DNA from 3 places in the Streptomyces sp. NPDC002564 genome. Region 1 is predicted to be linked to each of the others. Evidence: riboswitches for the same ligand, from Rfam matches in the RefSeq annotation. Region 1 holds a riboswitch; each other region holds the start of a gene.

The links. A riboswitch is a leader RNA that binds a small molecule or an ion and turns the genes downstream of it on or off. The one in region 1 is predicted to bind thiamine pyrophosphate.
Region 2: linked by a shared signal. The riboswitch ahead of thiM (hydroxyethylthiazole kinase) and the one ahead of thiO (glycine oxidase ThiO) in region 1 are both predicted to bind thiamine pyrophosphate.
Region 3: linked by a shared signal. The riboswitch ahead of ACFYXE_RS06445 (thiamine ABC transporter substrate binding subunit) and the one ahead of thiO (glycine oxidase ThiO) in region 1 are both predicted to bind thiamine pyrophosphate.

The regions. Positions count from the first base shown of each region.
Region 1 covers NZ_JBIARE010000003.1:54,292-63,718, forward strand. Annotated here, with positions in the region: gene thiE (thiamine phosphate synthase) at 1-629, opposite strand, end outside; gene ACFYXE_RS11805 (Rv2175c family DNA-binding protein) at 722-1,087, opposite strand; gene ACFYXE_RS11810 (NAD(P)/FAD-dependent oxidoreductase) at 1,156-2,319, opposite strand; TPP riboswitch at 2,522-2,635, shown strand; gene thiO (glycine oxidase ThiO) at 2,633-3,853, shown strand; gene thiS (sulfur carrier protein ThiS) at 3,850-4,074, shown strand; gene ACFYXE_RS11825 (thiazole synthase) at 4,080-4,874, shown strand; gene pknB (Stk1 family PASTA domain-containing Ser/Thr kinase) at 5,024-6,976, shown strand; gene ACFYXE_RS11835 (deoxyribonuclease IV) at 7,035-7,919, shown strand; gene ACFYXE_RS11840 (sulfite oxidase-like oxidoreductase) at 7,976-8,608, opposite strand; gene bfr (bacterioferritin) at 8,775-9,254, shown strand; gene ACFYXE_RS11850 (bacterioferritin-associated ferredoxin) at 9,291-9,427, opposite strand, start outside.
Region 2 covers NZ_JBIARE010000023.1:21,780-31,206, reverse strand. Annotated here, with positions in the region: gene tenA (thiaminase II) at 1-104, opposite strand, end outside; gene thiD (bifunctional hydroxymethylpyrimidine kinase/phosphomethylpyrimidine kinase) at 110-943, opposite strand; gene thiE (thiamine phosphate synthase) at 940-1,578, opposite strand; gene thiM (hydroxyethylthiazole kinase) at 1,938-2,768, opposite strand; TPP riboswitch at 2,762-2,887, opposite strand; gene ACFYXE_RS37860 (ScbA/BarX family gamma-butyrolactone biosynthesis protein) at 3,749-4,732, opposite strand; gene ACFYXE_RS37855 (HAD family hydrolase) at 5,804-6,472, shown strand; gene ACFYXE_RS37850 (ScbR family autoregulator-binding transcription factor) at 6,936-7,598, shown strand; gene ACFYXE_RS37845 (acyl-CoA carboxylase subunit beta) at 8,567-9,427, shown strand, end outside.
Region 3 covers NZ_JBIARE010000001.1:1,397,260-1,406,686, reverse strand. Annotated here, with positions in the region: gene ACFYXE_RS06460 (LOG family protein) at 1-287, shown strand, start outside; gene ACFYXE_RS06455 (ABC transporter ATP-binding protein) at 362-1,402, opposite strand; gene ACFYXE_RS06450 (ABC transporter permease) at 1,402-3,087, opposite strand; gene ACFYXE_RS06445 (thiamine ABC transporter substrate binding subunit) at 3,063-4,148, opposite strand; TPP riboswitch at 4,224-4,340, opposite strand; gene rlmN (23S rRNA (adenine(2503)-C(2))-methyltransferase RlmN) at 4,374-5,480, opposite strand; gene ACFYXE_RS06435 (phosphatidate cytidylyltransferase) at 5,577-6,686, opposite strand; gene frr (ribosome recycling factor) at 6,719-7,276, opposite strand; gene pyrH (UMP kinase) at 7,434-8,195, opposite strand; gene tsf (translation elongation factor Ts) at 8,381-9,217, opposite strand; gene rpsB (30S ribosomal protein S2) at 9,320-9,427, opposite strand, start outside.

The sequences.
Region 1 (9,427 bases):
TCCGCCGCCGCGGCGCCCGGGTCGTCGGCCTCGGTGATCGCCCGCACGACGACGACGCGGCGCGCGCCGGCCGCCAGGACCTCGTCGAGGTTGCCCGCGTCGATGCCGCCGATGGCGAACCAGGGGCGGTCCGTGCCGAGCGAGGCGGTGTACCGCACCAGGTCGAGGCCCGGGGCGTGCCGGCCCGGCTTGGTGGGCGTGGGCCAGCACGGGCCCGTGCAGAAGTAGTCCACGCCGTCCTGGGCGGCGGCCGCCGCGACCTCGGACTCGGCGTGCGTGGAGCGGCCGATCAGCACCTCGGGGCCGAGGACGGCGCGGGCCGCGGGGACCGGCAGGTCGCCCTGGCCCAGGTGCAGCACGTCGGCGCCGACGGCGTGCGCGACGTCCGCGCGGTCGTTCACCGCGAACAGCTTGCCGTGCCGCCGGGCGGCGTCCGCGAAGACCTGGAGGTGCTCGACCTCCTCACCGGCCTCCATGCCCTTGTCGCGCAGCTGCACGATGTCGACACCGCCCGCGAGGACGGCGTCGAGGAATTCCGGGAGGTCCCCCTGGCGCTTGCGGGCGTCCGTGCACAGATAGAGCCGGGCGTCGGCGAGCCGGTCACGGTGATCGGCGGCAGCGGCAGCCATGGAGAAGTCCCCCCGTTGTCGGTGGCGTACGGGCACGCGTGCGCGCCCGTACGCCGGACGGTGTCGTTCGGTTCAGACGGTCGAGCGCCTGCTCAGACGGCGAGCGCCTGGGCGCGGCGCTTCACCTCCGTGCCGCGATTCTCGCTCAGCGCCTGCGCGGGGGTGCCGGGCAGGGTCGAGTCGGGGGTGAAGAGCCACTCCAGCATCTCCTCGTCGGAGAAGCCGTCGTCCCTCAGGAGCGTCAAGGTGCCGACCAGGCCCTTGACGACCTTGTCGCCGTCGATGAAGGCGGCCGGCACCTGGAGCGCCCGGTTCTCACCCCGGCGCACGGCGATCAGCTGGCCCTCCTTGACCAGCTGGCGCACACGGGTCACCTCGACATCGAGCATGTCCGCGATGTCGGGGAGGTGCAGCCAGTCGGGTACGAGAGCATCAGTCTTTGCGTCAATCTCGGTCACGCGCTCCAGCGTATCCCCGGCCGGGGGGACCGTGCCGGGCGGTGAGGGCCACCCTCCGCACCGACCCGCTACAGGGACGCCTTCTTCAGCGGAACCGAGGCGTCCGCCGCCAGGGCCGGATCGAGGCGGGCGCCCGCCTCGATCAGCTTGCGCCCCTGGGCCAGGTCCCGGGGCCGGCCCACCGCGAGGACCGCGACCAGCGCGCCCTCCCGCAGCCAGCACACCGACCAGGCCATTCCCGTGGGGTCGCCGCGCCACACCGTCGCGTCGGCCCCGGCGTGATGGCCCGCGTACTGCACGAAGCGGCCGAACTGCTCCGACCAGAAGTAGGGCACGGGGTCGTACGCCGCCGGGGTCTCGCCGATGACGTTCGCCGCGACCGTGCGCGGGCCCTGGAGGGCGTTGTCCCAGTGGTGGACGAGCAGGCGCTCCCCGTACCGCCCGGACGGGAAGGAGGAGCAGTCGCCGACCGCGTAGACGTCGGGGGCCGAGGTGCGCAGGCCCTCGTCGGTGACGACCTCGCGGTGGGCGCCGAGCTCGATGCCGGAGCCGGTCAGCCAGGCCGTCGCGGGCCGCGCCCCGATGCCGACGAGCACCGCGTCCGCGGGCAGCCTGCTCCCGTCGGTGAGGAGCACCGCGCCCGGCTCGACGCGCTCCACGCGCGCGTGGGTGCGCAGCACCGCCCCGGAGTCCGCGTACCAGTCGGCCATGGGCGCCGCGACCTCCTCGGGCAGCGCCCCGGCGAGCGGTCGCGCGGCGGCCTCGACCACGGTGACGGAACAGCCCGCCTCCCGTGCGGCGGTCGCGAACTCCGCGCCGATCCAGCCCGCCCCCACGACCACCACGTCCCGCTGTTCGGCGAGGACCGGGCGCAGCCGCTCGGCGTCGTCCAGGGTGCGCAGGAGGTGGACGCCGGGCACGCCCTCGGTGCCGGGCAGCCGGACCGGCTCGGCGCCGGTCGCCAGGACCAGGACGTCGTAGGCCAGGGGGCCCGCGGCGGTGTCCAGTTCGTGGTCGGCGGGGCGCACTCCGGTGACCTCGCGGCCCAGGTCGAGGTCGATGCCGAGCGCCGCGAAGTCGATGTCGAAGGCGGATCCTTCCGCCTTGCCGAGCAGCACCGCCTTGGACAGCGGCGGCCTGTCGTAGGGCTGGTGCGGCTCCGCGCCGACGAGGGTGACCGTCCCCGCGAACCCCTGTTCGCGCAGGGCCACCGCGGTCTGCACCCCGGCCATCCCCGCACCGACGATGACGACGTGCCGTTCCGCCTGCGGCGGCTTTCCGGTCTGCTTCCGCTGCTCGCTCACCCGATCACTCTAGGGCGGCGGGCCGGGGCGGTCCCCGATGGGGACGAGGAGATCTCTGACACACCGTCACTGCTCATACCCGGACAGCTCCCCTACTGCCACGCGAAGCGACGGGCTAGGGTGGCCGCTGCAGAGCACTCGCGGGAGCCCGGACGCACCGGGCTGAGAGGGAGGCTGGGACGGCCTCCGACCGTACGAACCTGATCCGGGTCATGCCGGCGAAGGGAGGGGCTGGACGCCCATGCATTCACGGACGACATCCGCCGCCACGACCGACGTCCTCGTCGTCGGGGGCGGCATCATCGGCCTGGTCTCGGCCTGGCGGGCCGCCCAGCGCGGACTCTCCGTCGCGGTCGTGGACCCCGAACCGGGCGGCGGGGCCGCCCAAGTCGCGGCGGGCATGCTGGCCGCCGTCACCGAACTGCACTACGGCGAGGAGACGTTGCTGGGCCTCAACCTGGCGTCCGCCCGCCGCTATCCCGACTTCGTCGCCGAGCTGACCGGGGCGAGCGGCCACGACCTCGGCCATCGCGCCTGCGGCACCCTCGCCGTGGCGCTCGACTCCGACGACCGCGCGCATCTGCGCGAACTGCACGCCCTGCAGCGCCGTTCGGGGCTCGAGTCCGAGTGGCTGAGCGGCCGCGAGTGCCGTCGCCTGGAGCCGATGCTCGCGCCGGGCGTGCGCGGCGGGCTGCGGGTCGACGGCGACCACCAGGTCGACCCGCGCAGGCTCGCGGCGGCCCTCGTGGTGGCCTGCGAGCGGGCCGGCGTCGCCTTCCACCGCGCGTGGGCGGAGCGCCTGACGGTCTCCGGCGACCGGGCGCACGGCGTCGTCCTCGCGGACGGCACCGCGCTCGGCGCGGGGCAGACCCTGCTCGCGGCGGGCAGCCTCAGCGGGCGGCTGGCCGGCGTCCCCGCCGACGTCCTGCCGCCGGTACGCCCGGTGAAGGGGCAGGTGCTGCGGCTGACCGTGCCGAAGGCGTACGCCCCGTTCCTGAGCCGCACCGTGCGGGCCGTGGTGCGCGGCAGCCACGTCTACCTCGTCCCGCGCGAGAACGGCGAGCTCGTCGTCGGCGCCACCAGCGAGGAGCTCGGCTGGGACACCACGGTCACCGCGGGCGGCGTGTACGAGCTGCTGCGGGACGCGCACGAGCTGGTGCCCGGCATCACCGAGCTGCCGCTCACCGAGACCCGCGCGGGCCTGCGCCCCGCCTCCCCCGACAACGCCCCGCTGCTCGGCCCGACCCGGCTCGCCGGGCTCCAGCTGGCCACCGGGCACTACCGCAACGGCGTCCTGCTGACGCCCGTCACGGGTGACGTCATGGCGCACGCCCTGACCACCGGCGAGCTGCCCGACGAGGCGCTCCCCTTCACCCCGCGCCGCTTCGACGACGCCTCCCCCCTCCCGCGCTTCCCGCCCTTCCCGACCCGCACGCAGCCCTTCACGGAGCAGCCCGCATGAGCACGCCTTCCGCCGTATCCGTCCGCGTCTCCGTCAACGGCGAGGAGCGCGAGGTCGCCCCGGGCACCACGCTCGACGCCCTCGTCGCCACCCTGTCCACGGCGCACTCCGGTGTCGCCGCCGCCGTCAACGAAACCGTCGTCCCGCGCGCGCAGTGGCCCGCCACCGCCCTCGCCGACGGCGACCGCGTCGAAGTGCTCACCGCCGTCCAGGGAGGCTGAAGACCATGGCAGACGACCCCTTCGTCCTCGGTGACCTCACCTTCTCCTCGCGCCTGATCATGGGCACGGGCGGGGCGCCGAGCCTCGACGTCCTCGAACGTTCCCTCGTCGCGTCCGGCACCGAGCTGACCACGGTCGCGATGCGCCGCCTCGACCCGGGCGTGCAGGGTTCGGTGCTCTCCGTGCTGGACCGGCTCGGCATCCGCGTACTGCCCAACACGGCGGGCTGTTTCACGGCGGGCGAGGCGGTCCTGACCGCCCGCCTCGCGCGCGAGGCGCTCGGCACCGACCTGGTGAAGCTGGAGGTGATCGCCGACGAGCGCACCCTGCTGCCCGATCCGGTGGAGCTCCTGGACGCCGCCGAGATCCTGGTCGACGACGGCTTCACCGTCCTGCCGTACACGAACGACGACCCGGTCGTCGCCCGGAAGCTGGAGGACGTGGGCTGCGCCGCGGTCATGCCGCTCGGCTCGCCGATCGGCTCCGGGCTCGGCATCCGCAACCCGCACAACTTCCAGCTGATCGTCGAGCACGCGCGCGTGCCGGTGATCCTCGACGCGGGTGCGGGCACGGCGTCCGACGCGGCGCTCGCGATGGAGCTGGGGTGCGCGGGTGTGATGCTCGCCTCCGCGGTGACGCGGGCGCAGGAGCCGGTCCTGATGGCGGAGGCGATGCGGCACGGCGTCGAGGCGGGACGCCTGGCGCACCGGGCCGGGCGGATCCCGCGGCGGCACTTCGCGGAGGCGTCCTCGCCCACGGAGGGCATGGCACGGCTGGATCCGGAGCGGCCCGCCTTCTGAGGGGCCCGCTCCCCCGCGGGGCCCCGCCTGCCGGGCGGGCGGGGCCGTCCGCGCGCCCCGGGCGGCGAGCGTCACAGCTCGGCTGCAGTCACGCACCGAAGCCGCCCGGGCGGGGAGAGCCGACCGTGGTGCCTCGTAGACTCCCCTGCGTGGACACGACCCTTCAGGACCCGCTCGTCGGGCAGCTGCTCGACAGCCGTTACCGCATCGACGGGCGCATCGCGGTCGGCGGGATGGCCACGGTCTACCGGGCCGTGGACACCCGCCTGGACCGCGTGCTCGCGCTCAAGGTGATGCACCCGACGCTGGCGGCCGACGCCACCTTCGTCGACCGTTTCATCCGCGAGGCCAAGTCGGTGGCCCGCCTCTCCCATCCGAACGTGGTGGGGGTCTTCGACCAGGGCACCGACGGGTCGTACGTCTACCTGGCGATGGAGTACATCGCGGGCTGCACCCTGCGCGACGTGCTGCGCGAGCGCGGCGCGCTGCAGCCGCGGGCGGCCCTGGACATCCTGGAGCCGGTCCTGGCCGCGCTGGGGGCCGCGCACCGCGCGGGCTTCGTGCACCGCGACATGAAGCCGGAGAACGTCCTCATAGGGGACGACGGCCGGGTCAAGGTCGCCGACTTCGGGCTCGTGCGCGCGGTGGACACCGTGACGAACACGACCGGCACGGTCCTCGGCACCGTCTCCTACCTGGCCCCCGAGCAGATCGAGCACGGCACGTCCGACACCCGCGTCGACGTGTACGCGTGCGGGGTCGTGCTCTACGAGATGCTGACCGGCGCCAAGCCGCACTCCGGGGACTCCCCGGCCCAGGTCCTCTACCAGCACCTGAACGAGGACGTGCCACCCCCGTCGGCGGCCGTCCCCGGGCTCCCCTTCGCGCTCGACGAGCTGGTGGCCTCCGCCACCGCCCGCACCCCCGACATCCGGCCGTACGACGCGGTCGCGCTCCTCGCCCGGCTCAGGGAGGCCCGTGCCGCCCTGACCGAGGAGCAGCTGGACGCGGTCCCGCCGCAGGCCCGCACGGCGGCGCACGACAACGCCGAGGACCGCACCAGCGTGATCCCGCGCGCGGCCCGCTCCGGCCGGCTCCCGCTGCCCACCGAGGAGGGGCAGGGCGGCGAGGACGCCCTGAACCGCACCAGCGTCCTGGCCACCCCGCCGCCCGCGCCGCCCGCGGCGCCGGGACGGGCGGCCCGGCGCCGGTTCGACCCGCGCCGCCGCATGATCGCGGTGATAGCCGGCGTGCTGCTCGTCCTGGGCCTGGGCACCGGCATCTGGTACATCAACTCGGGCCAGTTCACCAAGGTCCCGCCGCTCCTGGCGAAGACCGAGGCGCAGGCGAAGCAGCGGCTCGACGACGCCGGCCTCGAGGTCAAGGACGTCAAGCGCACCTACAGCGACACGGACAAGCGCGGCACGGTCATGGGCACCGACCCGGCGGCGGGTGAGCGCATCCGGCAGAACGGCCAGGTGACACTGACCGTCTCGCTGGGCCCGGAGACCGTGAAGGTCCCGGACGTGAAGAAGCTCCCGCTGGCCGAGGCGAGGAAGGAGCTCAAGAACTCCGGCCTCGCCCCGGGCATGGTCACCAAGAAGTTCGACGAGAGCGTCAAGAAGGGTGCCGTGATCGGCACGGACCCGCGGGCCGGCTTCACCCGCAAGGCGGGCTCGGCCGTCGCCCTGGTCGTCAGCAAGGGCCGCGAGATCGAGACGCCCGACGTGACGGGCGAGTCCGAGGCCGACGCCACCGCCGAGCTGGAGGAGGCGGGCCTCAAGGTCGAGATCGCCCCCTCCCGGGTCCACTCCGACGAGGACAAGGGCGACGTCGCCCGGCAGTCGCCCGCCCCGGGCAAGTCCCTCGCCGAGGGCGACACGGTCGAGCTGACCATCTCCAAGGGCCCGCCGATGGTCGAGGTCCCGGACGTGACGGGCATGAAGGTCGACGAGGCGACGGACGCCCTGGAGAAGGCGGGCTTCGAGGTCGACAAGGACCGCGGACTGCTCGGCCTCTTCGGCGACACCGTGAAGGACCAGTCGGTGGACGGCGGCGACAAGGCGGAGAAGGGCTCCTCGATCACCATCACGATCCGCTGAGCCCCGCGCACGGGGACCGGCGCGGGACGCCTCCCGCGCTCATGCCACCCTGGACGGCGTGAGCAGCGACAACACCCCCAGCGCAGCGTCCCGCAATCCGGTCGGCGGCCATGTCCCGGTGGCCGGCGGACTCGCCTCCGTCGGCCTCTCGTACGCCCGTGAGCTCGGCGCCGAAGCCGTCCAGGTCTTCGTCGCCAACCCGCGCGGCTGGGCGACCCCGCCCGGCAACCCGAAGCAGGACGAGGAGTTCCGCGCGGCCTGCGCCGCCGAGGGGATCCCGGCGTACGTCCACGCGCCCTACCTCATCAACTTCGGCTCGCACACCGAGGCGACCGCCGAGAAGTCCGTGGAGTCGCTGCGCCACTCGCTGCGCAGGGCCCGGGAGATCGGCGCGCTCGGCGTCGTCGTGCACACCGGGTCGGCGACCGGCGGCCGGGACCGCGAGGTCGCCCTGCGGCAGGTGCGCGAGCGCATGCTGCCGCTCCTCGACGAGCTGACGCACGAGGACGACCCGTTCCTGCTCCTGGAGTCGACGGCGGGCCAGGGCTCCTCGCTCTGCTCGCGCACCTGGGACTTCGGCCCGTACTTCGAGGCGCTGGACTCCCACCCGCGGCTGGGCGTCTGCCTGGACACCTGCCACATCTTCGCGGCGGGCCACGACCTGACGGGCCCGAGCGGCATGCGGCAGACCCTCGACCTGCTCGTGGAGACGGTCGGCGAGGGGCGGCTGAAGCTCGTGCACGCCAATGACTCCAAGGACGTCGTCGGCGCCCACAAGGACCGCCACGAGAACATCGGCACCGGTCACATCGGCGAGGAGCCCTTCCGCGAGCTGATGGCCCACCCGGCCACCGAGGGCGTACCGCTGATCATCGAGACGCCCGGCGGCAAGGAGGGACACGCGACGGACGTGAAGCGCCTGAAGGAGCTCCGGAGCCGCTGATCACCGCGAAACGCCCCTGACCGGCAGGGACACCGTGGGGAGAGCGGCGCTCGGGACTAGAGCTCGGGGCCGTCCCCGGGCTCCTCCTGGTAGGAGTAGCGCTGCTCGCGCCAGGGATCGCCGACGTTGTGATAGCCGCGCTCCTCCCAGAAGCCGCGGCGGTCGGCGGTCATGTACTCGATGCCGCGGACCCACTTGGGGCCCTTCCAGGCGTACAGGTGGGGCACCACGAGACGGAGCGGGAAACCGTGCTCGGCGGTGAGGAGTTCACCGCCCTTGTGGGTGGCGAAAATCGTGCGGTCGGAGGTGAAGTCGGCAAGGCGCAGGTTGGAGCTGAAGCCGTACTCGGCCCAGACCATGACGTGCGTGACGTCGGGCGCGGGGGGCACGATCTCCACCAGCTTGCGGGCCGGGAGCCCGCCCCACTCGGCGCCCAGCATGCTGAACTTCGTGACACAGTGCAGATCGGCGACCACGGTGTCGTACGGCAGGCCGGCGAATTCCTCGTGCGTCCAGCAGTGCTTCTCGCCGTCCGCGGTGGCCCCGAAGACCCTGAACTCCCAGCGCTCCGGCCGGAACTTCGGCACCGGGCCGTAGTGTGTGACCGGCCAGCCGCGCTGCAGCCGCTGACCCGGCGGAAGCTCCGGCTCCGCCGCTTGTCGAGATGCGCGTTCCGCCGGCTGACCCATGACTCCATCCTGACAGACCCGGGGCGGTGGACGTGACCAGCCGACGCCCGGCCGCGCGCCGATTGGGGCAACTCCTACTAAGCGTGCACTTACTGGACGGGTTCCGAACGCCGGTGCAAGGATGCCCGCTACCTGCCCAGTAACCCGTGTGGAAGGAGCCTCTGCGATGCAGGGCGACCCCGAGGTCATTGAATTTCTCAACGAGCAGCTGACCGCCGAGCTCACGGCGATCAACCAGTATTTTCTCCACGCCAAGATGCAGGAAAACTTCGGCTGGACGAAGCTCGCGAAGTACACGCGGTCCGAGTCGATCGACGAGATGAAGCACGCGGAGGTGCTGACCGACCGGATTCTCTTCCTCGACGGTCTGCCCAATTACCAGCGGCTCTTCCACGTCCGGGTCGGCCAGACGGTCACCGAGATGTTCCAGGCCGACCGCCAGGTCGAGGTGGAGGCGATCGACCGCCTCAAGCGCGGCATCGAGGTGATGCGCGGCAAGGGCGACATCACGTCCGCGAACATCTTCGAGTCGATCCTCGCGGACGAGGAGCACCACATCGACTATCTGGACACCCAGCTGGAGCTGGTCGAGAAGCTCGGCGAGGCGCTCTACATCGCGCAGCTCATCGAGCAGCCGGAGAGCTAGGGCCACCGCCAGGGCCACGGCACCGGGCCCGGAGCGCTACGCCGCCTCGGGAAGCTCCGTGTCGGCCGCCGGCGCCAGGGCGGGCTCGCCCTGGTCCACCAGCTCACGGCGGGGGCACGCGCCCCGGCCGAGCAGCGCCTGGATACGTCGTACGCACGAACCACAGTCCGTGC
Region 2 (9,427 bases), on a different contig from region 1:
TCCAGGGTGCCGTCGCCGAGGCCAGTGACGAACGCCAGCTTGTCGATGCCCGAACGTATCTCGGCCGTGGCCGTCCACAGCTCGTCGCAGAACGTCGTGGTCATGGTGGTCAGCTCCAGTACTGGTGGAAGTGGTGGACGGGGCCGTGACCGCGGCCGACACGCAGGGTGTCGGCCGCCCGCAGTGCCCCGGTCAGGTACTCCTTCGCGGCGCGGACAGCGGGCTCCCAGTCGTCGTGCTGCGGGCGGAGGGCGGCGATCGCGGCGGACAGGGTGCAGCCGGTGCCATGGGTGTTCCGCGTGTTCACGCGAGGCGCGGACAACTCGGTGACTCCGGCGCCATCGGTGCCCGGGGCGTGCGCGGCGTCGACGAGGATGTCGACGGACTCGGCGTCGTGCATGTGGTGGCCGCCCTTGAGCAGGACGCGCCGGGTGCCGGTCTTGAGGAGTGCCCGGGCCTGCTCGACGGCCTCGGCGCGGTTCTCCGCGGCGGCGGCGCCGAGCAGGTCGCCGGCCTCGGGGAGATTCGGGGTGATGAGGTCCGCGAGGGGCAGGAGACGGTCGCGCACCACCGTCACCGCGTCGGCCTCGAGGAGGCGGTGACCGCTGGTCGAGACCATGACGGGGTCGAGGACGACGTACCGGGGCCGATGCCGCTCAAGGGCGTCCGCGACGGCTTCGGCGATGGCGGCGTCGGCCAGCATTCCGATCTTGACGGCGTCCACCGGGACGTCGGCGAACAGCGTGTCGATCTGCTCGGTCACGAACGCCGGGGGGACGGTGTGGATGCCGGTGACGCCTTGGGTGTTCTGCGCGGTGAGGGCGGTCAGAACTGCCGTTCCGTAGGCCCCGTTGGCGGAGAACGCCTTCAGGTCGGCCTGGATCCCGGCGCCGCCGGACGGGTCGCTCGCGGCAATGGTGAGGGCGATGGGCGGACTGGTCACGCGGAGACCTCCGGTCGCAGGGTGCGGACGAGGGAATGGGCCGCGGTCTCGGGGTCGGGCTGCCCGCAGACCGCGCTGACGACAGCGATGCCGGCCGCGCCGCTTCGCCTGACCACGGCGGCCTCGGACACGCCGATCCCGCCGATGGCCACGCAGGGCAGCGGGCTCTCCCGGACGATCCGGGCCAGCCCGTCCAGGCCGAGCGGGGTGTCCGCGTCCGGCTTGGTGGACTGCGGGAACACCGGACCCACCCCGAGGTGGTCGACGGCATCCGGCACATGCGCCAGCTGCTCGGGACGGCTGACGGACAGGCCGACGTACGCACCTGGACCGAGCTGGCGCCGCGCGGTCTCGGGGGACACGTCCCGCTGCCCGAGGTGGACGCCGTCCGCGTCCAACCAGACCGCGACGTCGAGGCGATCATTGACGATCAAAGGGACACCGGTGCCCGCGAGTACGTCCTGGATCGCCCGGCCGAGCTGGAACAACGCACGGGCGTCCGCGTCCGGATCACGCAACTGGACGGTGGTGACGCCCCCTTGAACAGCGGCCGCCACGGTGGCGGCGACACCGCGGTCACCGCAGAGCCGGGTGTCGGTGACGAGATACAGGGACAGGTCGAGAGGAGGTCGCATGGGTGGGTCCTTGGAGGCTCCCGGCCGGGGAGGGCCGTGGGAAACGCATCGGGCAGGGGACGGATGGCAGGGGACGGTTGCAGGAGGCAGGAGGCAGGAGGCAGGAGGCAGGAGGCAGGAGGCAGGAGGCAGGAGGCAGGAAGTAGGAAGTGGGGGAGGGGTGCAGGGGTGAAGGGGAGAGATGCAGGGGAGGAGGGAGTGCCTTGTGAGGCAAGGGGTGTGAGTTATCCACAGGCGGGAGCGCGGAGAGGCGAAGGCGGCCATACTTGGTGTTGGGGTCGCCCCCCGGGCGGGAGGGGGCCGTTCAGCGGGTGGATTCCAGGCCACGGCCCACCACGGCCCCCGCAATACGCGCACGCTCAGCGCAAGTTGAGACCCTCGGCGAGCCGGTCGGGCGCGAGCTGGTGCAGCGCGTCGATGAGGGCGACCGCGAACGTGCCGGGCCCCGCAGAGCGGATGGCGGCATCCTCCGCGGCCACGGTGAGCAGGCCGGTCGCGGCAGTGGCGGCCAGCAGCGCGTCATCGGTGACGGCCGTGCAGGCGGCCACCAGAGCGCCCAGTGAACAGCCCGTTCCCGTGACCAAGGGCAACAGCGGGTGCCCGTTGGCCAGACGCACCACCCGCGTCCCGTCCGTGAGGACATCCACCGGGCCGCTGACCGCGACCACGCAGCCGTAGCGCCGGGCCAGTGCGTCGGCCGCGGCCAGCGCGGCCTCGGGCACGTCCGTACTGTCCACGCCGCGCCCGCCCGTGCCGCCGTCCAGGGCCAGGATCTCGGAAGCGTTGCCGCGTACGACCGCCGGCGGTGCGCTCTCGAGCAGTTCGTGGGCGAGCCCGGTGCGCCAGGGCAGCGGCCCGACCGCCACCGGGTCGAGGACCCACGGCCGCCCGGCCCCGGCCGCCTCCTTGACGGCGACGCGCATCGCCTCCGCGGTCACGGACGTCACCGTCCCCAGGTTGACCAGGACGCCCCCGGCCACCCGGGCCAACGCGCCGGCCTCCTCGGCGCTGTGCACCATCGCCGGAGCGGCACCCACCGCGAGCAGCACGTTCGCGGTGAACTGCGACACCACTACGTTGGTCAGACAGTGCACCAGCGGTGCCGCGGTTCGCAGAGACGCGATCACGTCCCCCACGGCCTCACGGGACACGGCGGTGCCGTGCTCAGCAGGTACGGAGGCAGGATCCATGGTCAACACCCTTCCTACGCCGGCATTACCCGGTCCAGGTTCATGCGGTCGGCGGCAAGGGGAGCAAGTCCCGTCCGCCCTCTCAGCCCGGCTACTCCCGAGCTCCCGCGGTGGTCGCTACGCAATGTACCTCCCTCGGGAACAGGAGTTCGCCCTCGGGGGTGACCGGCGGAACGACAGGGAGGTGTTTCGGCGGAACTGGCTGAAGGGTTCCTTTTTGGCCACCAGGGACCGACCTGTCCGCATCGCTTCGGCCAGGTGTTCCCGGTGGTGGGCCGGAGGGTTGGCCTGTTGGAGGTGTTGGCCCTTCGGAAGCGTTGGCGTGTCGGAGGTGACTGGAGTCGGGGCAGGCGGAAGCGCCCCCCGTGCCTCGCCCTTGTGCGGAGGTGCCGGTGATCACTTATTACTGACAAGAAATACAAGAACCGGCTGAGCGGCCAGAATGCGCGCGCTCAGCCGGTGACCGCTCGACTCGACGTCGACTCAGCCGACGTCCGTCGTCTCTCCCTTTTTGCTGTTGCTCACGGTGTCACTTCGCGTCGGCGCAGTCCGTTTTTCGGCGTGCTGTCGCTCCGGAAACCTGCATGCGGAACGATGGCGGTTCGTGGCGAGTCGTAGCGGATGATTCGATTCCCTCGACATCCGGAATTCCCGCCTCCGGTGCAACTTTCGATGAAAAGGGTTGCATTGGCGAACTCGCCCTTTCGGGCCCGGCGAAACGGAACGCCCTCTCCGGCGGGAGGCTGTTCTTCGCCCACGGCGACGGAAGCGCGGTCGAGCTCAATTCCGTCAGTCTGCCTGGTCGAATCTACAGCCGCCCCGTCGCCGCCTCTCGGCTTCTCCGTATTGACTCTTCGGGGATGCCGCTCGGTCCTTTCTCCTGTCCTGCTCACCCCGGCAGTGCGCTGAAGCGTCCTAGGAGTAGGTGAGGGCCCGGCCGAGCGGGTCGCCCCGGGTGGAGAGAGCCGGGCCCGGCCAGATCAGGGGGTGGGGTGGGTGGTGGCTGTGAGGTAGGTGGTGAACGTGGGCTGGTTGTTCTGGTGACCCGTGACATGGAAGGTGTAGCTGTGGGGCTGGGTGGGGTCTTGGGGCTGAGGGGTGGTCGTGATGTAGCAGGGAGTGGTGAGTTCCACATAGCGGTGGAACTCGGTGTGGGTGTGCGTGGGGATGGCGTTCGGCGGGAGGTGAGGGTGCGCACTCTGCCGGGCCGCCTCGATGAGGACCATGCCGGGGATGTGATCGCCGTCGTGGTCGAACAGGATGGCGTGGCGGGGATCGGCGTTCAGGCGCCAGGTGTGGGGCTGGTGGGCGGGCGCGAGGACGAGGTCGTGGGACAGATTGCGGCCGAAGACCGCGGGATCCTGGTGGGTCGGGACGTACGGGAGAGCGGGGCCCGAAGCCTGGGAAGTGGGGGCGCCGCCGGCGCGAAGGCGCTTGTAGGCGGCGGGGGAGAGGCAGGTGAAGTGCCCGCGCCCGATGGCGAGGGTGCGCGTGCCGCAGTTGATGACGAGGTCGATGGTGAAGGTGCCACGGCGGGGCACGGTGAGGGTGGCGTACAGGGTGAGGTCGGTGGGGGTGTTGGCGATGTCGAGGTGCTCGGGGTGCGTGGTCACCGTCATGTCCTGCATGACGAAGTGGTGTCCCAGCGGGATGGCGTGCTGCGCGTGCGCCAGGTAGATCCCGGTCTGGCGGAGCGTCTCGCAGGCCTGCAGGTGATCGTGGCTGCGCCCGTCGGCGGTGGTGAAGAAGGTGTGGGCGCGGGGCCATTGGCCGGTGAGGGTGTACGTGTCCTCGCCGGTCTTCTCGCTCGACGTCAGGAAGACCTCGGCCAGGGCGGCGCGGTGGACGTACTCGCGCGGCACGGTGGTGGTGAGGCGGGACGCACCCGCGGTGGGCGCGTTCGCGGGCGCGGTGGCCGCGGCTGCGGAGCCCGTCGCGGCAGGTGCTGTGGGTGCTGCAGGCACGGCAGGCACGGCAGGTGCCGCGGGTGTTTGTGCGCTTGTGGGCGCTTGGGTGGCTGCCGGTGCTTGTGTGGCGGCGCTGACGGCGGTGCCGTTCGCGGCGGGCACGGTGTGAGCCGAGTGGCCGGCGGCGGTCGCGGAGTGCGCACCGTGCGCGTTGTACGTGGTGGACGCGTTGTGCGCGATGTGGCTGGTGTGGATGCCCGGAACGTCTTTCGACTGGGGCAGTACAAGACTGCTCATGAACCTCTCCCCCGGAGGTGAATGAAAGTGAGGCCATAACATACATACCCACCGGTTTCCTTTTCAAGGGCCGGTGGTGATTACATGCGGCGCTCTGAGGGAAAAGGATCTCGGATGGTTTCCCGGTTTTTGTGACGCTGGGTAGTTGCGTTCCTGGTGGGGGCGGGGCGAGGTTCCGGGAGTTAAGGGGAATTATTCCGTCCGTTTATCGGGTGGAAACCGGGCGGCCGGTTCCCTTGTTATGCTTTCGCGCCGTCTGGGCGGACCGGACGGTTCGGCTGTTCCGGAGAGTCCGGGCTGAGCCTGCTGGATAGAGCCCGTCAGGGGGAATCCGTGGCCGTGATGCGGAAATTCCCCATGGTCCGGGACATGGGTGGCCTTTTCAGCGGGTTTGGGCACCTGGGCGGGCGATGTGGCCGACGGCGGCGAGAGCGGTGGCGGGTCGACCCTAGCTCTAGGTAGCTAGGTAGCTAGGTAGCTAGGTAGCTAGGTAGCTAGGTGGCGGGGTGGCCCGGCGCCCGCCTTGGCTGACCGGTGCGCCGCGGCTGCTGTGATCGTGACCCCTGTTGCAGTTGCGTAGCTGCGTGGTCTGATCGGGTTCGGTCCGTTGGCCGGATCGAGCCGTGTGCGGTCCGGGTGCGTCCCGGGTCGGGTTCTGTTTCGTATGCGTGGCGGCATCGCCGCGTGGACTGGTTGTGGGGGATTGCTGTGATGAGTGGCGAGGTTTCTGTCGGCGGGGTTGCAGATGCGGATGCCGGCGCGGAGGGGACTCAGGTTGCGGCTGAGGCCGGCGCTCGTGCCGAAGCTGGTGGGGGAGCGGGACTTGACCACCTGGCTCTGGTGGCCGTGAACATCGACGGGGTGCTGCTCAACGACAGCTTCGGTCCGGTGATTCGGCGCCTGGTGGAGTCGAGGGGCGGCCAGTACGGCCCGGAGCTGGAGCAGGCCCTGCTGTCGCAGCCCCAGATGGTGGCTGCGCAGGCCGCGGCGGACGTCCTGGGGGGAAGCGCCAAGGAGCTGCTGGTGGCTTACTTCGAGGAGCGCGAGCGGTACATGGCCGAGCACCCGGTACGGGTGTTGCCGGGCGCGGCCGAACTTCTGGGTCGCTTGCGGGCTTTGGGCGTGCGCACGGTCTGCTACGGCGGCTTGGAGAAGGCGCACTTCGACCAGTACCTCGGAGGCCTGGCCGAGTACTTCGACGAGCCGGTGTACGTATGCACCAACGACTTCCGCCCGGGGATCCGGGAGATCGCCGAGCTGTTCGGGCTCGAGCTGGACCGAGTGCTGTTCATCGACGACGTGGCACGGGTGGCGGAGGCGGCACGGGAGCTGGGGGTCGCGTTCATCGGCCACCCGAGCGACTACGAGCACGGATATCAGCGCCCGTTGATGGAGCGAGCCGGGGCGCGGCACATCGTGCGTTCGCTGGATGCGATCGACGAGGGACTGCTGCGCGAAGCCGACGCGGAGGCGGCGGCAGGCCGCAACTGGCCGGCGTAGGGAGTTGAAGAAGGGGGAGAGGGGGAGGGGGAGGGCGGCTGTCCGGAGTGGTGTGCGTTTCTGCACCCATGCGAGGCGGCCGGGAGTACGCTGACCGCCGCACGGGTGACGAACGTGCAAACGTTCGGGCCACGGGTACGGGCTGTGCGTACCGGTTCCCGTGCCCGACGGCCCCCTTCGGGGCTCGCCGCGCCGCCCTCGTCCGGCCATTTCGGCGCCTAACCCCCGCGTGTGCGGGGCGGGTTAGGGTGAGTGGGCCTGACCTGGGAAGGAAGGCTGCGGGGTGACGTTCGGGCTCGCGGCTGAGAGTGGGGACATGTCGGGCAGGTGGGGTGAGGGGTAGGTGACGGGCAAGATCTTTGGCAGAGTCTGGCGACGCTGTTGTGGGTAAGGTACGTCCACGACGGTTTCTTTTTCGGGTCCGCTGCATACCCGATACGACACGGAGTGCAGGGGAGGTCTCGTGGCGCAGCAGGAACGCGCTGTTCGCACCCGTCGCGCGGTGCTGGAAGCGGCTGCGGTGGTGTTTGCCGAGCATGGATACTCGGCGGCCACGGTGTCGGACATCCTTCAGGCGGCCGGGGTGACCAAGGGCGCGCTGTATTTCCACTTCGACTCCAAGGAGGCCCTGGCCCGCGGAGTGCTGCAGGCGCAGGTCGCCTACGCGGGACCGCCGCAGGAGCTGAAGGTCCAGGAGTGGGTGGACGCCGGGCTCTTGCTGGCGCACCGACTGCCGAGGGATCCGGTGGTACGGGCCGGTGCGGTGCTGTCCTCGGACCCGCAGGGGCGGGAGCACTACGGCAGTGCGTGGCCCACCTGGATCGAGCTGTCGGCCCAGACGCTGACCGAGGCGAAAGAGCGGGGCGAGGTCCTCTCGCACGTCGTGCCGAGGCAGACCGCGGAGCTGATCGTCAGCGCCTTTCACGGGGTCCAGCTCTTCTCCCAGTTGGAGTGCGGGCTCGCCGACGTTGAGCGGCGGATCTCGGTGCTCTACGACCACGTGATCCCGGCGATCACGGTGCCGGCGGTGCTGGCCCGTCTCGACCTCGCGCCGGACCGGGGAGCGAGGCTGTTCGCGCAGGCCTCTTCGGTTCCGCATCCGGACTTGGTGGACTCAAGCAGCTGACGCTCGCCTGGTTGCTCTTGTCCCCTTCCTCTTCTCCTGCCCCTTCCCTTGCTCTCTCGTCTCGGTTGTTCTTGAGTTGCTCTTTCTCCGTGCGGTTCCTCTTCCTGTTTGTTGAGCTCCTTCAGCTCTTCCGGTACTGAACGGTCGGCGCCGGACCCGCTTCTTCGCGGGTCCGGCGTTTTTGCGTTGTGGCCGGCTTGCCTGGCCTGCGTATGCCCACTGCCAGGGCTGGCACCTGTTGTGGTCCGGGGTGCAGGGCCGGCCGGTGCGTCGGCGGGGGGTGGTGTCCGGTTGCATTTAGATACCGAATGCGCGGTTTCTTTTGACGCTGCGATGGGTTCCGCTTCCGTGCTTTTGGTTGGTGGGTGGGTGGGGTGCTTGAGGGATATCCGAGTTTGTTTTGAGGGGGTCGGTTGAGCGTGGGTGGGGTTGTTGGGTTGTTGGTTTGTTGGGGGTGGTGGGTGTGGGGGTTGTGTTTCGTGTGGTGCGTGGGTGTGCGTCGGTGGAGGAGGTGGCGGCGGTGGCGGTGATGTTGTTGGTGGTGGGTGAGCGGGCCGGTGCTGGTGCCAGTGCTGGTGCTGCTGGTGGGTGTGTCGGTTCGAGTCCTGCTGGTGTGGGTTCGGCTGCCGCTGCTGGTGTGGGTGGGGGGCGGCGGGTGGGGTGGCGGTTGCCGGTGGGGGGTGGGGTGTATCGGGCGCCGCGCAGTTGGCGGTGAGGCTGCTGTGGGGTGGTGAGGCTGTGGCTTGCGGGTTGGTGGGGGTGCGCGGGTTGGTGGTGGTGTCGGTGTCCTGAAGCGGCCCGCTTCTTGCCTTGCGGGGCCCGGGTGTTGCTTTCCGGGGCTGTGTTGTTGCGCCTGTCTTTTGTGTTGGCCGTGTTGGCCGTGTCGTGTGTGTTGGTCGTGTTGGTTGTTTTGGTCGTTTGGGTGTTGGAGGGGGTTTGTGGTGGTGACGGTGTCGGAGCCGGGTGTGGTGTCGGGGTCGGGTGTGGGTGGCGTGGGTGTGGAGGGTGGGGGTGGGGTGCGGGGGCGGGTTGCGGAGTTGGTGGCGATTCGTGGGCAGGCGGTGGCGGGTCCTTCGGGTGCGGCGACGGTGGCGCAGCATGCGAAGGGGAAGTTGACGGCGCGGGAGCGGATCGGGTTGTTGTTGGATGAGGGGTCGTTTTGTGAGGTGGAGCAGTTGCGCCGGCATCGGGCCAGTGGGTTTGGGTTGGAGGGGAAGCGGCCGTATACGGATGGGGTGGTGACGGGTTGGGGGACGGTGGAGGGGCGTACGGTTTTCGTCTATGCCCATGATTTCCGTATTTTCGGGGGTGCGTTGGGTGAGGCGCATGCCGCGAAGATCCATAAGGTGATGGACATGGCGATCGCGGCGGGTGCGCCGTTGGTGTCGCTGAATGACGGTGCGGGGGCGCGGATCCAGGAGGGTGTTTCGGCGCTGGCCGGTTATGGGGGGATCTTCCAGCGCAACACCAGGGCTTCGGGTGTGATCCCGCAGATCTCGGTGATGCTGGGGCCGTGTGCGGGCGGGGCGGCGTATTCGCCGGCGCTGACGGATTTCGTGTTCATGGTGCGGGAGACCTCGCAGATGTTCATCACGGGTCCCGATGTGGTGCGTGCGGTGACGGGGGAGGAGATCTCGCAGAACGGTCTGGGTGGTGCGGATGTGCATGCCGAGACGTCGGGGGTGTGTCACTTCGCTTATGACGATGAGGAGACGTGCCTGGCCGAGGTGCGGTATCTGCTGTCGTTGCTGCCGGCCAACAACCGGCTGGCGCCGCCGGAGACGGTGTCGGGTGATCCGGCGTCCCGGGTGACCGGGGCGCTGCTGGAT
Region 3 (9,427 bases), on a different contig from region 1:
GCCTGCTGGCCCGCTCGAACGCGGGCGTCGTCTTCCTGCCGGGCGCCGCGGGCACCGTCCAGGAGGTCTTCGACAACGCCACCCCCAACTACTACGAGTCGCGCGGCGAACCCACCCCGATGGTCCTGGTCGACCGCACGCACTGGACCGAGCACCTGCCGGTGTGGCCGCTGCTCCAGTCGCTGGCCCGCGGCCGGTCGATGGAGGCGCGGATCGCGCTGGTGGACCGGGTCGAACAGGCGCCGGACGCACTGCGCCGCCTCGGCGCGACGCCCCAGGAAGGCTGAGCGGCCCTGGATGCTCATCCGTGACCGCGAGGGGTAGCCGGCGCATGCCGCCGCCCACCCCCCGCCCCACGGCGTCAGCCCGTGGGCCCGAGCACCACGACGTCCTCGGCGTCGAAACCGACCCCGACCGTCTCCCCCACCGCGGGCGCCGCCCGCAGCGCGCAGGCCGCCTCCAGGCGCGGCCCCTCCTTCGGCTGGAGGTGCACGGCGACATGGGTGCCGCGGAAGGTGCGCGCCGTCACCGCGCACGGCAGCCCCTCGTCGGCGGGCACGAGACGCACCCCGGCCGGCCGCACCAGCAGCCGGTGCCGACCGCCGGGCACGCCGTCGGGCACGGGGACCTTGCCCCACACCGTGTCCGCCGCCCCGCCCGCCACGATCGCCGCGACGATGTTGTCGAAGCCGAGGAAGCGCGCCACGAACTCGTCCGCCGGGTGCTGCCACACGTCGAGGGGCGTACCGGACTGGGCGATCCGCCCGTCGCGCATCACGACGACACGGTCGGCCAGCGCGAAGGCCTCGCCCTGGTCGTGCGTGACGGCCAGCACGGTCGTGCCCAGCTCGTCGAAGAGCTCGCGCAGTTCGACGACGAGCCGCTCCCGCAGCGAGCGGTCCAGCTGGCCCAGCGGCTCGTCGAGCATGAGGAGCCGGGGGCGCGGCGCGAGGGCCCGTGCCAGGGCCACCCGCTGCTGCTCGCCGCCGGACAGCGCGGCGACCCCGCGCCGCTGCGCCTTCGGCAGGCCGACGAGCTCCAGCAACTCGGCGACACGGTCGGCCTGTTCGCCCCGCGAGGCGCCGTGCATGCGCAGCCCGAACGCGACGTTGCCCGCCACGTCCCGCTGCGGGAACAGCTGGTGGTCCTGGAACATCAGGCCGACGCCCCGCCGGTGCGCGGGCACCGCGCGCTGGTCGTGCCCGTCGAGCAGGACCCGGCCCGCGTCGAGGGCCTGCAGCCCCGCCACCGCCCGCAGCAGCGTCGACTTGCCGCTGCCGCTCGGCCCGAGGACACAGACGATCTCGTGCTCGCGGACGTCGAGGTCGACGGCGTCGAGCGCGGCCCGTTCACCGAACCGGACCGTCGCCTCCCGCAGGCTCAGCAAGGCGTCCTCCGCCATCAGAAGTCCCCCGTGGTGCGGTCGGTCCGGATGCGTTCCAGGAGCAGCAGGGACACCGCGCACACCACCATGAGGATCGTCGAGAGGGCCATGGCCTGGCCGTAGTTGAGGTCCCCGGCGCGGCCGAGCAGCCGGGCCACGGCCACGGGCAGGGTCGGGTTGTCGGGCCGCGCGATGAAGACGGTCGCGCCGAACTCGCCGAGCGAGACGGCGAAGGCGAATCCGGCGGCGATCAGCAGCGCCCGCCGCACCAGGGGCAGGTCGACCTCGCGCCAGGCCCGCAGCGGCGACGCCCCGAGGACGGCCGCCGCCTCCCGCAGCCGCCCGTCCACCGCGCGCAGCACGGGCAGCATGGTGCGTACGACGAAGGGGACGCCGACCAGCGCCTGGGCGAGCGGCACCAGGATCCAGCTGGCGCGCAGGTCCAGCGGCGGCTTGTCCAGCGTGATGAGGAAGCCGAAGCCCACGGTGACCGCGGACACCCCGAGCGGCAGCATGAGCAGCGCGTCGAAGCCGCGTACGAGACGGCCCGCACGGCGGGTGAGGGCAGCCGCGGCCAGCCCGCCGACGAGCACCGCGATGACCGTGGCCACGACGGCGTATTGCAGGGAGTTCCCGACGGCCTCGATCGGCGGCACGAGGAAGGCGCCGCCGTCCGCCGAGGTCAGCTCCTTGTAGTAGAGGAGCCCGAAGCCGTCGGGCCCGGCGAAGGAGCGCTGCACGAGCACGCCGAGCGGCAGCAGGATCAGCAGCACGATCGTCGCCAGGACCAGCCCGAGCAGCGACCACTGACCGGCGCCGCGCGGCCGGCGCGCCACGGCCGAGGCGTCGACGAGCTTCAGCGCGCTCTCGCGGCGCCGGACCGTCCACGCGTGGATCGCCAGGATCAGCCCGACCGCCGCGAACTGCACGATCGTCAGGACGGCGGCCGTCGGCAGGTCGAGGAGCTGGGCGGTCTGCCGGTAGATCTCCACCTCCAGCGTGGAGTACGCGGGTCCGCCGAGGATCTGCACGACGCCGAAGGAGGTGAAGGTGAAGAGGAAGACCATCAGCGCGGCGGCCGCGACGGCGGGCCCGAGCGCGGGCAGCGTCACCGTCCGCCAGGCCGTCCAGCGCGAGGCGCCGAGCATCCGCGCGGCCTCCTCCTGGCGCGGGTCGAGCTGCGCCCAGAGGCCGCCGACGGTGCGGACGACGACCGCGTAGTTGAAGAAGACGTGCGCGAGCAGGATCGCCCACACCGTGGTGTCCAGGCGCACGCCCCACAGCTCGTCGAAGAGCCCGCCGCGCCCGATCAGCGCCAGGAAGGCGGTCCCGACGACGACCGTCGGCAGCACGAACGGCACCGTGACGACGGCCCGCAGCACCCGCTTGCCCGGGAAGTCGAAGCGCGCGAAGACGTACGCGCCGGGCAGCGCGATCAGCAGCGTGAGCGCGGTCGACGCGAGCGCCTGCCAGGTGGTGAACCACAGCACGTGCCGGATGTCGGACTGCCCGAGGACGTCCGTGATCCGCCCGAGCTGCCAGGCCCCGCCGACGTGCAGGCCGCGGGCGACGATGGCCGTGACCGGATAGGCGAAGAAGAGCCCGAAGAACGCGACGGGCACGGCCATCAGGCCGAGCCGCACCGCGCTCCCCCGGCGGGCGCCCGTCTTCCGTGGCGCTACTTCAGTACGAGCGAGGTCCACGACTTGATCCACGGCTCACGGTTGTCGGCGATCTTCTTCGGGTCCATGGTCTCGGGCCTGTCGACCGTCACGCCGTGCTCGGTGAACAGCCCGGGCAGCTTCGCGCCGTCGAGCACCGGGTTCACGAACATGTTCAGCGGCATGTCCTCCTGGAACTCCTTGCCGGCCAGGAAGTCCAGGAGCGCCTTGCCGCCCTTGGTGTTCCCGGCGTTGCTGAGCAGGCCCGCGTACTCGACCTGGCGGAAGCAGGTGCCGGTCGCGACGCCGGTCGGCGCCTCCTTGGGCCGGGGCTTGGCGTAGAGGACCTCGACGGGCGGCGAGGAGGCGTACGAGACGACGAGCGGGCGGTCGCCCTTGGCCTTCTTGCCGCCGGAGGAGCCGGAGAACTCCTCGTTGTAGGCCTGCTCCCAGCCGTCGACGACCTTGACGCCGTTGGCCTTGAGCTTCTTCCAGTAGCCCTGCCAGCCCCCGTCGCCGTACTTCGCGGCGGTGCCGAGCAGGAACCCGAGACCGGGCGAGGAGGTCGAGGCGTTCTCGGTGACCAGCAGGTTCTTGTACGCGGGCCTGGCCAGGTCGTCGAAGGACTTCGGCGGCGCCAGCTTCTTGTCGGCGAAGTACTTCTTGTCGTAGTTGACGCAGATGTCGCCGCTGTCGACGGGGGTGACCCGGTGCCTGTCCCCGTCGGCCCGGAACTCCGGCTTGATCTTGTCCGCGCCCTTGACCTCGTACGGCTGGAAGAGGCCGTTGTCGAGCGCGCGCGAGAGGAGCGTGTTGTCGACGCCGAAGAAGACGTCGCCCTGCGGGTTGTCCTCGGAGAGGACCGCCTTGTTCACCGCGGCGCCCGCGTCGCCGTCCTTGAGGACCTTGACCGTGTAGCCGGAGCGCTTCTCGAAGTCCTTCAGGACGTCCTTGGAGACGTTGAAGGAGTCATGGCTGACGAGCGTCACGCTCTTGGCGTCGGACGACCCGGATCCGCTGTCGGAGCCGCCGCACGCGGAGACCGCGACGAGCCCGATGCCCACCGCCACGGCGGTGAACGAGACCTTCTTGGTGGTGCCCACTGGTTTTCCTCCTGGGTGACCAGGAAGAGACGCGGCCCTGCCCGCGGCCGGCCGGCCGCGGGCAGGGCGCAACAGCTTGAGTAATGACCGAACTTCCTACCCAGAATGACCTGGGCGAGGTTCAGAGGGTCTGCGGCCCACCTGTCCAAGGTGCCGCACTCTCAGCGCTGTGGCGCTCCCCTGTCGGAATATGCAGATGTGTGTACGAGGCGTACGCCCGCCAGACTACCTCTCGGCCGCGGCGAGCTGACCGCACGCTCCGTCGATCTCCTGCCCGCGGGTGTCCCGGATGGTGACCGGCACGCCGTGCGCCGCGATGGCCTCCACGAACGCCTTCTCGTCCTCGGGACGCGACGCCGTCCACTTCGAGCCCGGGGTGGGGTTCAGCGGGATGAGGTTGACGTGCACCGGCTTGCCCTTGAGCATCCGGCCGAGCCGGTCGCCACGCCACGCCTGGTCGTTGATGTCCCGGATGAGCGCGTACTCGATGGAGAGGCGACGGCCCGACTTGGCGGCGTACTCCCAGCCGGCGTCCAGCACCTCGCGCACCTTCCAGCGCGTGTTCACCGGGACGAGGGTGTCGCGCAGCTCGTCGTCCGGCGCGTGCAGCGAGATGGCGAGGCGGCACTTGAAGCCCTCGTCCGAGAACCGGTGGATGGCGGGCACGAGGCCCACCGTCGACACCGTGATGCCGCGCTGCGAGAGCCCGAGGCCGTCCGGCTCGGGGTCGGTGAGGCGGCGGATCGCGCCGGTCACCCGGTTGTAGTTGGCCAGCGGCTCGCCCATGCCCATGAAGACGATGTTCGAGAGCCGCGCCGGGCCGCCCGGGATCTCGCCGTCGCGCAGCGCCCGCATGCCGTCGACGATCTGGTGCACGATCTCGCCCGTCGACAGGTTCCGGTCGAGGCCGGCCTGTCCGGTGGCGCAGAACGGGCAGTTCATGCCGCAGCCCGCCTGGGAGCTGATGCACATGGTGACCCGGTCGGGATAGCGCATCAGCACGGACTCGACGAGCGTCCCGTCGAAGAGGCGCCAGAGCGTCTTGCGGGTCGTGTCGTCGTCACAGCTGATGTGCCGCACCACGGACATCAGGTCGGGCAGCAGCGCCTCACGGAGCTTCTCGCGCGCACCGGCGGGGATGTCGGTCCACTCGGCCGGGTCGTGCGCGTACCGCGCGAAGTAGTGCTGCGAGAGCTGCTTGGCGCGGAACGGCTTCTCGCCGATGGCGGCGACGGCTTCCTTGCGCTCGGCGGGCGTGAGGTCGGCGAGATGCCGCGGGGGCTTCTTGGCACCGCGGGGCGCGACGAAAGTGAGTTCTCCGGGTACAGGCATGGTCGTTCCAGTGTCGCAGACATACGACAAGGGGCTCGCCGCCCTGTGGACGACGAGCCCCTCACCTACATTTACGCAGGTCGGACCGGTAGGAGATCAGCCGGAGCCGACGAACACCACCAGCAGCAGCCACACCACGGGCGCCGTCGGCAGCAGCGAGTCCAGGCGGTCCATGATGCCGCCGTGGCCCGGCAGCAGCGTGCCCATGTCCTTGATGCCCAGGTCCCGCTTGATCATCGACTCGCCGAGGTCGCCCAGCGTGGCGCTCGCGGCGACCGCGAGGCCGATGAGCAGGCCCTGCCACCACGTGCCGCCGTCGATGAGGAGCTCCATGCACAGCGCGCCCGCGGCCATCGCGAAGGTGACCGCGCCGACCAAGCCCTCGCGGGTCTTGCCGGGGCTGATGCGCGGCGCCAGCTTGTGCTTGCCGAAGCGCCAGCCGATCGCGTACGCACCCGTGTCGCTGACCACGGTCAGGAGCAGGAAGGTGAGCACCCGCTGCGGGCCGTCGTCCGCGGTGAGCATCAGCGCGACGAAGGTCGCGAGGAAGGGGACGTAGAAGGCGGCGAAGACCCCCGCCGTGACGTCCTTCAGATAGCCGTCGGGCGGCTCGGTCATCCGCCAGACGAGGACCGCGAGCGCGGTCAGGGCCATCGCGACCCAGGCGCCCTCGGTCCCGCGCACGTACCCGGCGACGACCATCGCCGCGCCGCCCACCGCGAGCGGTACGAGCGGCGCCTTGATGCCCTTGCGCTCGTCGAGCCGGGAGGTGAGCTCCCAGAGGCCGACGACGACGGCGACCGCTATGACGCCGATGAAGACGGCCTTGACGATGAACAGCGACGCGATGATCACCGCGCCGAGTCCCACACCGACCCCTATGGCCGCCCCGAGGTCGCGGCCCGCGCTCTTCTTCTGCGGTGCTGCCGGGGCGGGCTGCGGCTGTGGTGCGCTGGGCATGGGCTCCTGCGGAGGCTCGTCACGGAACAGGGGGCCGCCCGTCCGAGTGGCCCCCCGGTCGCCGTCCTGGTCTCCGCCGTTGACGGGTACGTCGGGCACGATGGGCATGGGCTGCGTCTCAGACGGAAACAGCGCGTCCTGCGCATCGTACGCGGGACCTGCCGGGGGCGCCCCCTGACCAGGTCCCTGGTCGGGCGGCCCCCAATACCCGGCTCTGGGCGGCGCCCCCCAGGAAGAGTCGTTCACGGATCGGTTCCCTGATTCCTCGGACTCGAGACTCAGACTTCGAGCAGCTCGGCTTCCTTGTGCTTGAGCAGCTCGTCCACCTGGGCGACGTACTTCGCGGTGGTGTCGTCGAGCTCCTTCTCGCCGCGACGGCCCTCGTCCTCGCCGATGTCGCCGTCCTTGATCGCCTTGTCCAGGGCCTCCTTGGCCTTGCGACGGATCGAACGGATCGAGATCTTGGAGTCCTCGGCCTTGGTCTTGGCGACCTTGATGTACTCCTTGCGGCGGTCCTGCGTCAGCTCGGGGAACGTCACCCGGATGATGTTGCCGTCGTTGCTCGGATTGACGCCGAGGTCGGAGTCCCGGATCGCCTGCTCGATGTTGCGCAGCGCGGTCTTGTCGAACGGGGTCACCACGGCCATCCGCGGCTCGGGCACCGAGAACGAGGCCAGCTGGTTGATCGGCGTCAGCGCGCCGTAGTAGTCCGCCACGATCTTGTTGAACATCGCCGGGTGCGCACGGCCGGTGCGGATCGCGGCGAAGTCCTCCTTGGCGACCACGACGGCCTTCTCCATCTTCTCCTCGGCCTCGAGGAGGGTCTCTTCGATCACCACTTGCTCCTGCGTGTCTTGAGTAGGCCCGGCTAGCACGGGGCGGCCGGCTGCGTCGCGTCTCTTTCCTGCACGGTGTCCGACCGGCAGGCCTTTGTCCATCCCTCTCAGGCGACGGCTCGTGTCCGCCGCCCGGGACTGGCCCGGCTCCCCCGGATCAGGCCCGGCTTCCCTGGTCGCCCACGAGAGTGCCGATCTTCTCACCCTTGACGGCCCGGGCGATATTGCCCTCGGAGAGGAGCTCGAAGACCAGGATGGGCAGCTTGTTGTCCCGGCACAGCGTGATCGCGGTCATGTCGGCGACCTTCAGGTCCTGCGTGATGACCTCGCCGTAGCCGAGGGCGTCGTACTTCACCGCGTCGGGGTTGGTCCGGGGGTCGGAGTCGTAGACCCCGTCCACGCCGTTCTTGCCCATCAGCAGCGCCTCGGCGTCGATCTCCAGGGCGCGCTGCGCGGCGGTGGTGTCGGTGGAGAAGTACGGCATGCCCATCCCGGCACCGAAGATGACCACGCGGCCCTTCTCCAGGTGGCGCACGGCGCGCAACGGGATGTACGGCTCCGCGACCTGCCCCATCGTGATGGCGGTCTGGACGCGGCAGTCGATGCCCTCCTTCTCCAGGAAGTCCTGGAGGGCCAGGCAGTTCATGACCGTGCCGAGCATGCCCATGTAGTCGGAGCGGGCGCGGTCCATGCCGCGCTGCTGGAGCTCGGCGCCGCGGAAGAAGTTCCCGCCGCCGATCACGACGGCGATCTGGGAGCCGTCGCGGACGACGGCAGCGATCTCACGGGCGATGGCGTGCACCACGTCGGGGTCGACCCCGAGGCCGCCCCCACCGGCGAACGCCTCGCCGGAGAGCTTCAGCAGGAAGCGTCCGGCAACTTTGTCGTCGTCACTCTTCGAGTCGGCCTTGGTGGTCATGTGGTTCTCGCTTCTCTTACTCGGCACACATACGAAGAAGGCCACTGCCGGTGGGGTGTCGTTCGCATCCCATGCTCGGCAGTGGCCTCCTCGTCAGATCCTGCGGTCGTACGTCGCACACGAGGACCGTGTACGGGCGACCGCTGTCGACCCTAGCGGGGTCTACCGTCGATCGCGGTACGGACTCAGATGCCGACCTTGATGCGCGCGAAGCGCTTCAGGGTGACACCGGCCTCGGCGAGAACCTTCTCGACCGACTTCTTGTTGTCCAGCGCGTACGGCTGACCGAGGAGGGTGGCCTCCTTGAAGAAGCCGTTGACGCGACCCTCGACGATCTTGGGCAGCGCGGCCTCGGGCTTGCCCTCGGCGCGGGTGGTCTCCTCGGCGACGCGGCGCTCGGACTCGACGACCTCGGCCGGCACGTCCTCCTTGGAGAGGTACTTCGGCGCGAAGGCGGCGATGTGCTGGGCGACACCCTTGGCGAGGTCGGCGTCGGCCTTGTCCAGCTCGACGAGGACACCGATCTGCGGGGGCAGGTCGGGCATCGTGCGGTGCATGTACGCGGTGACGTAGGCGCCGGAGAACTGCGCGAAGCGGTCCAGGACGATCTTCTCGCCGAGGTTGGCGTTGGCCTCGTCGACGTAGGCCTGGACCGTCTTGCCGGCCTCGATCTCGGACGCGAGGAGCGCCTCGAGGTCGGCCGGGGAGGTCTTGGCGACGTGCGCGGCGAGGTTGTTGGCGACGGCCTGGAACTTCTCGCCCTTGGCGACGAAGTCCGTCTCGCACTTCAGCTCGACGATGACACCCGAGGTGTTGTCGTCGGCGATGAGGGAGACCACGGCGCCGTTCTCGGCGGAACGGCCCTCGCGCTTGGCGACGCCCTTCTGGCCCTTGATGCGGAGCGCCTCGACGGCCTTGTCGACGTTGCCCTCGGCCTCGTCGAGCGCCTTCTTGCAGTCCATCATGCCGGCGCCCGTGAGCTCACGGAGCTTCTTGACGTCAGCGGCGGTGTAGTTCGCCATGATCGAAAATTCTCTCTCGAAGTCTGAAAGATCTACGAAGGTCTACGGGTGAACGGCGGGGGCCGATCGGGCCCCCGCCGTCAACTACCGAACCTGTGAGGGTCAGGCCTGCTCGGCGTCCGCGGCCGGCTTCTCCTCGGCGGCGGGCGCCTCGGCGACGGGCTCAGCGGCGGCCTCGGCCGGCTTGTCCTCGGCCTTGGGGGCCTCGTC